2 regions of the Sporosarcina sp. FSL K6-3508 genome follow, and region 2 is predicted to be linked to the other one. Evidence: predicted binding sites of a transcription regulator. Region 2 holds the regulator's gene; the other holds the start of a gene.
What was found. The regulator Rex, encoded in region 2, represses fermentation and respiration genes when NADH is low (regulators of the CRP and FNR family bind a similar motif). The targets are predictions, from matches to a motif close to TTGTGAAATATTTCACAA.
Positions count from the first base shown of each region.

Region 1: the regulator Rex is predicted to act here: its motif matches at 1,840-1,857, upstream of qoxA (cytochrome aa3 quinol oxidase subunit II).

Region 1 is NZ_CP152016.1:2,267,435-2,271,871, reverse strand. Features, by position in the region: gene MKX97_RS11130 (SDR family oxidoreductase) at 1-751, shown strand, start outside; gene MKX97_RS11125 (small, acid-soluble spore protein tlp) at 900-1,121, shown strand; gene MKX97_RS11120 (hypothetical protein) at 1,169-1,558, opposite strand; gene qoxA (cytochrome aa3 quinol oxidase subunit II) at 2,104-3,021, shown strand; gene qoxB (cytochrome aa3 quinol oxidase subunit I) at 3,055-4,437, shown strand, end outside.
Region 2 is NZ_CP152016.1:3,162,069-3,166,505, reverse strand. Features, by position in the region: gene MKX97_RS15665 (ABC-F family ATP-binding cassette domain-containing protein) at 1-1,469, opposite strand, end outside; gene MKX97_RS15660 (redox-sensing transcriptional repressor Rex) at 1,637-2,284, shown strand; gene MKX97_RS15655 (twin-arginine translocase TatA/TatE family subunit) at 2,349-2,537, shown strand; gene tatC (twin-arginine translocase subunit TatC) at 2,555-3,361, shown strand; gene dacB (D-alanyl-D-alanine carboxypeptidase/D-alanyl-D-alanine-endopeptidase) at 3,482-4,437, shown strand, end outside.

The DNA of each region.
Region 1 (4,437 bases), 890 kb from region 2:
TTTGGGAAGTGGCAAGTTGAAAGGAAAAACAGCACTTATTACAGGAGGTGACAGCGGTATAGGAGCTGCGACTGCCATTGCTTTTGCAAAGGAGGGAGCCGACGTAGCCATTGCCTATCTAGATGAGCATGAGGATGCCAAACGGACTAAAGACAGAATTGAAGAACTTGGCCAGCGCTGCCTTCTGTTGCCCGGTGATCTGCGCCATAAAAAGCAATGTGTGGAGATCGTCGAAAAAACGGTCAATACATTCGGTTCACTTCATATCCTTTGTAACCATGTCGGCATTCAGTTCCAGCAATTGAGCATTGTAGATATTAGCGATGACCAATTTGATGAGACGTTTAAACTAAATGTTTATTCCCATTTTTATACTACACGCGCCGCAATGAACTATTTAAAAAAGGGTAGTTCCATTATTAATACAGCTTCCGTTGTTGCTTTTGAAGGCAATGAGCAATTAATGGATTATACAGCAACAAAAGCGGCAATTGTGGGTTTGACACGGGCATTGGCTAGAAATTTGGTCAGCAAAGGAATCCGTGTCAACGCTATTGCACCAGGTAAAATTTGGACTCCATTGATTCCTGCAAGCTTTTCAGCAGACCAAGTAGTTTTGGCGGGTAACCCGATGGATCGGCAAGGGCAGCCATTTGAAGTAGCACCGACTTTTGTTTACCTTGCCTCTGATGATTCTCGCTTCGTAACCGGGCAAGTATTGCATGTAAACGGTGGTCAAGTGTTCGCTTGAAGATTTTATAAGCGTGAAGTTATTTTTGGCAATTATGGCACAATGTTTCAAAAAGTTCTTTGTATTCTTAGACTAAAACGGTGTAAATAATATTAAGAAATATGGGAAAGCTAATTTGGAAGGAAAAGCGAAGGAAGGAGGATGGAAAATGGATAAAAACTTTCCCAAGCCGAATGATCCAGCTGATAACAAGGAAAGATTGAACAAAACGATCAGCAATATGGAAGCAGCGAAGGAAGCAATGCACTTCGCAGAAGGTGAAGAACGTGCCAAAATCAAAGAAAAAAATGACCGTAGGGAAGAAAGCATTAAAGATTTAAAGAGTGAAATACATGAAGAAGACAAATCGCGAATTAATGGATATATTTAAAGATAACTGGGCAACGAACTTACTCTATGTTGCCCAGTTATCTTTGTTTATACTCTCGCCGGCGCCTCTACATTTTTATACACATTTACGATAAATAGAAGAATAGAGAAAGCTAAAGCGATACCTCCGCCCCAAACACAAATTTGTATGAGCATCAATGGGGCACCGATAGCTGGCTGGATGATCAACATACCTAGCAATAAGATCGGCAATCCGATGTTATAGAGCCAAAATTGTGCTTTTCCTAACGCACTGTTTCCGGCTTTCGGATATACTGAATAAATAATACCGATTGCAGCAGTCGTCAACCACCCAACAACATTTATATGTGCGTGTGTTGCCCCCCACTGAAGTTCGATTGTCGCGTGCATATAAAGTCCAAAACCTACTCCGATTAAAAAATAAATAACAGCCGCTTTAATCCATTTCGCTCCCATGTTTATTCACCTCCTTTCAATCTTGGAGAATTTAGATATGTGCTACCATTCACTTCCTAACTATTCTTTATAATAAACATGTTGATTTTTCGTCATTTCTGTTAAGTTTGTTCTATTATATGCAAGATAGGTTGAGAATAGGTACAGGGTTCCCCCTCATGGAAAAGAGCCAATTACAAGGTAATTGGCTCTTTTCCATGAGGTTTTTGTATTGCATTTTCGCAGTGGAAAATACTTTTTATGTAAAATAGTCAAGTGAAACGGTTTATAATATATAGTTTTTCATAATAATTTCACAATCCAATTTTCCTTTAATTTGTATTAACTTCTAACATTTTAATGAGTTGCAAATATATAAAAATATATATAATAACCTTTTGTGACAACGATTGTTATCTATTGTTTTTCATTTATGAAAGGCATAATATAGATTTCACAAAAGTGCTATTTTACTTTAAATGTAATAAATATTAGCTTTTATTGATATTTAAATATAGTTAATGGAATATGAGCGCTTTAAATACAGAAGGAAGAGGGGAGCCCCATTGAAGAAAAAGTGGTTATTAATTTCGAGTTTTCTACTCATGATTTTATCCGGTTGTGATAACCCGTTGCTTATATTTGACCCAAAAGGTCCACAGGCTCAAACGATATCGGATACAATTCTCTTTTCTATCCTAATGATGGCGGGAATTTTATTCGTTGTGTATGTTCTCTTTGCTTTTATGTTAGTGAAGTATCGATCGTCTAAATTGGCTGCTGATTATGAGCCGCCGCATGAAGAAGGAAGCAAATGGTTGGAAATAACGTGGATCTCCATTCCGATCATCATAGTAGTGATTTTATCTGTCGTCACTGTACGCTCTACGGTAGACGTGGAAAATACACCAAAAGCATATGCAAATGAAAAACCACTCATTGTCTATGCCTCTTCATCCAACTGGAAATGGCATTTCAGTTATCCTGAAGAAGGCATTGAAACCGTGAATTACGTTAATATTCCCAAAGATCGTCCGATTGAATTCAAACTTTATTCATACGGTCCGATCACAAGCTTTTGGATTCCTCAGTTGGCAGGCCAAAAATATGCAATGAGTGATATGGTGACGACGATTCATTTGGCTGCTGATACGCCAGGATCGTATATGGGAAAAAACTCCAACTTTAGCGGGAAAGACTTTGCACATATGGAGTTTGAAGCACAAGTCCTGACTGCAAAACAGTATGACGAATGGGTGCAGGATGTGAAAGAAACAGCGCCTATGTTAACAGAAGCAGAGTTCAATCACTTGCTTGAGCCTGGTATTTTGGGCCGTAAAACTTATAGGTCTACGCATTTAGGATTCAGTCCGGCCCCTGAAGGTGAGCATGCAGGCCATCAACACGAGAAAAATGCGGACATGGACATGGGAACGATGCATGAAAATGATTCAACTATACACGGTGAACATCAGAATAACTAGTTTCAACCCAAACCTCGAAAGGAGTTTACATCTATGAAATGGGATGAATTTTTTGTCACCGGTGAACCGATGATTTACGCGGCGATGGTCAGTATTGTGCTTGTCTCCATCGCGATTCCGGCTGGTCTTACATATTTTAAAAAGTGGGGATATCTTTGGCGTGAATGGCTGACCACGGTTGACCATAAAAAGATTGGTGTCATGTATATTATTGCCGCTTTACTCATGTTGTTCCGCGGAGGAGTCGATGCACTTTTAATGAGAGCGCAAACGGCTGTACCAAATAATGGTTTGCTTGACGGACAGCATTACAATGAAATTTTCACAACTCACGGGATTATCATGATTCTCTTCATGGCAATGCCTTTCATTATTGGTTTAATGAATGTGGTCGTTCCGCTTCAAATTGGAGCACGGGACGTAGCATTCCCGCGTTTAAACGCAGTCAGCTTCTGGCTCTTTTTCTTCGGAGCGATGCTGTTGAATATTTCCTTTGTCATCGGAGGATCGCCTGATGCAGGTTGGTCTGCATATTTCCCGCTTGCCAGTTTGGAGTTCAGCCCGACTGTCGGAAATAACTACTACTCCCTTGCATTGCAGATTGCAGGAATCGGGACGCTTATGACGGGGATCAATTTCCTCGTGACGATACTTAAAATGCGGGCACCTGGTATGAAATTAATGAAAATGCCGATGTTTACATGGTCCATTTTGATAACAAGTGTCATTATTATTTTCGCTTTCCCTGTATTGACAGTAGCACTTGCGTTAATGATGCTCGACCGCCAATTCGGCACGCAGTTCTTTGCGATGCAAAATGGCGGAATGGACATGCTCTGGGCGAACTTGTTCTGGGTATGGGGTCATCCGGAAGTATACATTGTTATCTTGCCGGCATTCGGTATTTACAGCGAGATCATTGCTACGTTTGCCCGAAAAAACTTGTATGGCTATAAATCAATGGTCTATAGTATGGTCGTCATTTCCTTGCTGTCATTCCTAGTATGGGTCCACCATTTCTATACAATGGGGCATGGTGTCATGGTCAACAGTGTTTTCTCCATTACAACAATGGCCATTTCAGTACCGACTGGTGTGAAAATATTTAACTGGCTCTTTACTTTGCGGCGAGGGAAAATAAGTTTTACGACCCCGATGCTCTATGCACTCGCGTTCATTCCGATTTTTACAATCGGAGGGGTAACAGGCGTCATGTTAGCGATGGCGAGTGCCGACTATCAATATCACAATACAATGTTCTTGGTTGCGCACTTCCACTACGTATTGATTCCGGGTACTGTATTTGGCGTCATCGCCGGCTTCCATTATTGGTTCCCGAAAGTGTTCGGTTTTAAATTGAATGAAAGACTGGGGAAATGGGCGTTCTGGTTTATCGCGATTTCATTCAACATTACA
Region 2 (4,437 bases):
AGCGCGTTTTCAAGAATTTCTTTGCTATCGAGATCCAAATGGTTTGTCGGCTCGTCCAAAATAAGTGTGTTGGACTTTTCCAGCATGAGCTGGGCCAATGAAAGCCTGGCTTTTTCTCCGCCTGATAACGACGTCACGTGCTTTTCGATGTCGTCGCCAGTAAACAGGAAGCGACCAAGCAAGGAGCGGATATCCTTTTCGTTCATCATGGGCCAGTCATCCCAGATTTCCTGCAGAACCGTACCAGACCCAATCAATGTTGCCTGGTTTTGGTCATAGTATCCGAACTGGACGTTGGTACCATAGCGAATATCGCCGTCAAGCAACTCATTACGCTTGACGATGGTCTTCAGTAACGTCGACTTGCCGACGCCGTTCGGCCCGACAAAAGCAACGCGGTCTCCTTTATAGACGCGTACGGAAATATGTTCTGACACGGGCTGTGATCCATAGCCAATCTTTACGTCATCGAGGGAAAGGACATCATTGCCGCTCGGCCGATCCAATGAAAATGAAAAGTTTGCGGACTTTTCATCGCCTTCAGGTGAATCCATCCACTCCCTGCGTTCCAGTTGTTTGCGGCGGCTCTTCGCCATTTTGGAAGTCGATGCGCGTGCAATGTTTTTCTGGATGAACTCTTCAAGCTTCGCGCGCTCATCTTGTTCCTGCTCGAAAAGCTTTTGGTCCCTTTCATAATTTTTCGCTTTCTCATCTAAGTAGGTACTGTAATTTCCACTGTATTTCGTCACTTTTCGACGAGATACCTCATAGACTGTTGTCACGACCTTGTCGAGAAAATAACGGTCATGCGAAACAATCAGAATCGCCCCTTCGTAAGCGGATAGATAGCGCTCCAGCCAATTTAAGGTCTCGATGTCCAAATGGTTCGTCGGTTCATCCAGTATTAATAAATCCGGCTTGCTCAGCAGCATCCTAGCCAACGCGAGCCGCGTCTTTTGGCCGCCGGATAATAGATCGACAGGCTTCTCGTAGTCTTCCGGATAAAACCGCATTCCATGAAGGACAGAACGCGCATCGGCCTCAAACTGATAGCCTCCTGCTTCCTTAAATGCAATCTGCAGTTCATCATATTCAGCCATAACACGCGCATAGCGATCTGCGTCTTCGTAGACGGAAGGCTCGGCCATTTGATGCTCGAGAGTGCGTAAACGTTCTTCTTTTTGTCGAAGCGGTGCAAATACTGTCATTACTTCATCCCAAATCGTCAATTCTGAATCAATACCGCTATGTTGCTCCAAATAGCCGACTCGTACGTCTTTCGGGATGATAATATCGCCTTCGTCGGCTGATAATTCGCCTGCTATTATTTTTAATAATGTCGATTTTCCGGCACCATTGCGTCCAACTAATGCAACGCGGTCTCGATGTTGAACTTCGAGACGCACATTTTCCAGCAGATCCGTGCCTGAAAAAGACTTGGTCAGTCCATTTACTTGTAAAATAATCAAGCCTCACACCTCTATTCCCTTCTAAGTTTAATGGAATCGGTATCACCATGCAATAATCGGCTTTACAACTGATGGGTTCTCCTGTACGATAAAAGCGGCTCACCTTCGTTTTCCTTGAGGATTTAAGCGGAGGATGTAATAGGGCAACACTGGGGGTAAGGAAAGCAGTGGGTACAAAAAGAATTCCGCAGGCAACAACGAAACGATTGCCTTTATACTATAGATTTTTACGCAATTACGCAGATGCAGGTGTACAGCGAATTTCGTCTAGTGAATTAAGCGAAGCAATGAAGATTGATGCCGCTACAATTCGCAGGGACTTCTCGCATTTTGGTGCGCTGGGACGTAAAGGATACGGCTATGATGTTGATTCATTATTGCAGTTTTTCCGCGAGACACTAGACCAAGATGAAGAAACAAATGTGGCTTTGATCGGGGTCGGGAGTCTTGGGAATGCATTTCTGAAGTACAACTTCCAAAAGATTCACAACACGAAAATTGTTGTAGCATTTGATCCGAAAGCGCCTTATGACGGCGAAGAACGGAATCATATTCCGATCTATCCGCCTGATCGACTGGAGGAGAAAATCCTTGAACTAGGGATCGAAATGGTTATTTTGACCGTACCGAAGAGAGTGGCACAGGAATTGACGGACCGCCTCGCTCAAACTGGTGTGAAAGGAATTTTGAATTTCACCCCTGAACGGCTGGCTGTACCCGATACGATCCGTATCCAAAGCATCGATCTTTCCGGCGAGTTACAGACATTGATTTATCTCATTAAAAATGACGTAAAAGATTCACAAATGAACTGACCTGGCAATAGTAAATGCGAGGGTTTTCGTGTAGAATAGACATATTATGAGGAGGTGACCAATCATGGCTCCAGGCGTTGGTAGTTTGTTAATTATTGCGGTTATCGCATTGCTTATATTTGGTCCTAAGAAGTTACCTGAAATCGGTAAAGCATTCGGTTCTTCATTGCGTGAGTTTAAAAACGCAACGAAAGGTCTTGCGGATGACGATGAGGTAAAAAAGGTTGAAGACAAGAAAGAAGAAGTGCGCTAAGTTAGGGTGTTAGTCTGATGGCAGATAAAAACTTAACGATCGTTGAACATATAGATGAGATTCGAAAACGGCTGATGGTTATCGTCGTTTTCTTTATTGTTGGCGTGATTGCCAGTTTCTTTTTTGCAAAGCCTTTGATTCACTTTATCCAATATGATACACCGGCAGAAGAAGTAGTGTTGAATGCATTTAATGTCGTCGATCCGGTTGTCATTTATTTAAAGGTAATCATTTTCTTGGCGATCATCATTATTTCACCGGTCCTAATGTATCAATTGTGGGCGTTCATATCCCCAGGTCTTCGTGATTTAGAAAGAAAAGTCACACTGTCGTACATTCCCTTTGCTTTTCTTCTGTTTTTAGCAGGGATCAGTTTCTCGTATTTCGTGTTACTGCCATATATTATGAAATTCATGATTAATTTGTCTGATCAATTAAACATTGAACAGACAATTGGTATTAACGAATACTTCTCTTTTCTTTTTTCTATACTTTTGCCGTTCGGTTTCGTTTTCCAGCTGCCGATCGTCATTTTATTTTTATCCCGTTTAGGAATATTGCAGCCAAAAGTCTTGGTGAAGGTACGGAAATATTCCTACTTTGGCCTGTTCGTATTGGCGGCATTCATCACACCTCCTGACATCGTATCGCATTTGTTCGTCACGGTTCCTTTGTTCATCCTATATGAAATCAGTATCGTGATCTCACGTCTAGGATATAGGAAGTTTGAAAAAGCTGAACAACTGCGGAAACTGGAAGAAGTGAAAGCAGAGCAGCAACGTCAAATCGATAAAGTGATGAATCAAACCGATTCAAACAAATAAAATTCAAGTCCTCTTGCCTATGCAGGAGGATTTTTTGTTTCTGTTATAAATTGGGTTCAGTTGAAGTACGCAATATGGTAAACTAGCAGGGACAACGAGATTGGGAGGAAATGAGATTCAGTGAATAGAAAAAAGACTCAACGTCGATTGAGTAAATGGTTACTAGGTGCAGTTTTAGTCAGTGCGAGTGTCTATACTCCTATAACAGGAGGTCAAGCGGTTGCTGCAGAGCAATCTTATAAAGCTATGGAAGCTGGAATCAATCAGGTTATTACGAGTCAGCGCATGCGCGGTACGAAGAGCAGTATAGTTGTACGTGAGGCGGATTCGAATAAAATCGTATATCAATACCGAGCGGATCAAGGCGTCACGCCGGCGTCCAATGTTAAAGTGTTAACTGCGACGACTGCTCTTGAAGTGTTGGGCGAAGATTATACCTTCCAGACAGATGTATTAGCGAGTGGGCCCGTGAAAAACGGTGTCCTGAACGGCCAGCTTTATTTGCGGGGAACAGGAGATCCGACCTTAATGGAACGGGATTTGCAGCAGCTTGCGAAAGAGGTGCGTCAGTCAGGCATCAAGTCCATCACAGGAAATATTGTGGCGGATGATACATGGTTTGACACAAAGCGTTTATCTCCGGGTATTTATAAATCGGATGAAACGCATTATTACGCTGCACAAATCTCGGCATTGACGTTGTCGCCGAATGAAGATTATGATGCAGGGACAACGATCGTTCAAGCAAAACCAACGAAAAACGGCAAGCCGGCAGCCGTTACGTTAACTCCACACACAAACATTGTTAAAGTTGTCAATCGAACGCGAACGGTTCCTAAAGGTAAGCCGAACACAGTGACAATGGCTCGCCAATATGGAACGAATACGATCATCGTCTCAGGAAACATCCCCGTCAACTCGAGCGGTAAACGTCAATGGGTGACGGTTTCGAATCCGAGTGCATACACAGCTGATGTTTTCAAACGAGCGCTTGCTAAACAAGGCATCAGTTTCAGTAAAACTACGAAAGTAAGTCGATCCAAAACTCCAGCGAATGCCCAATTGCTTGCAACGAA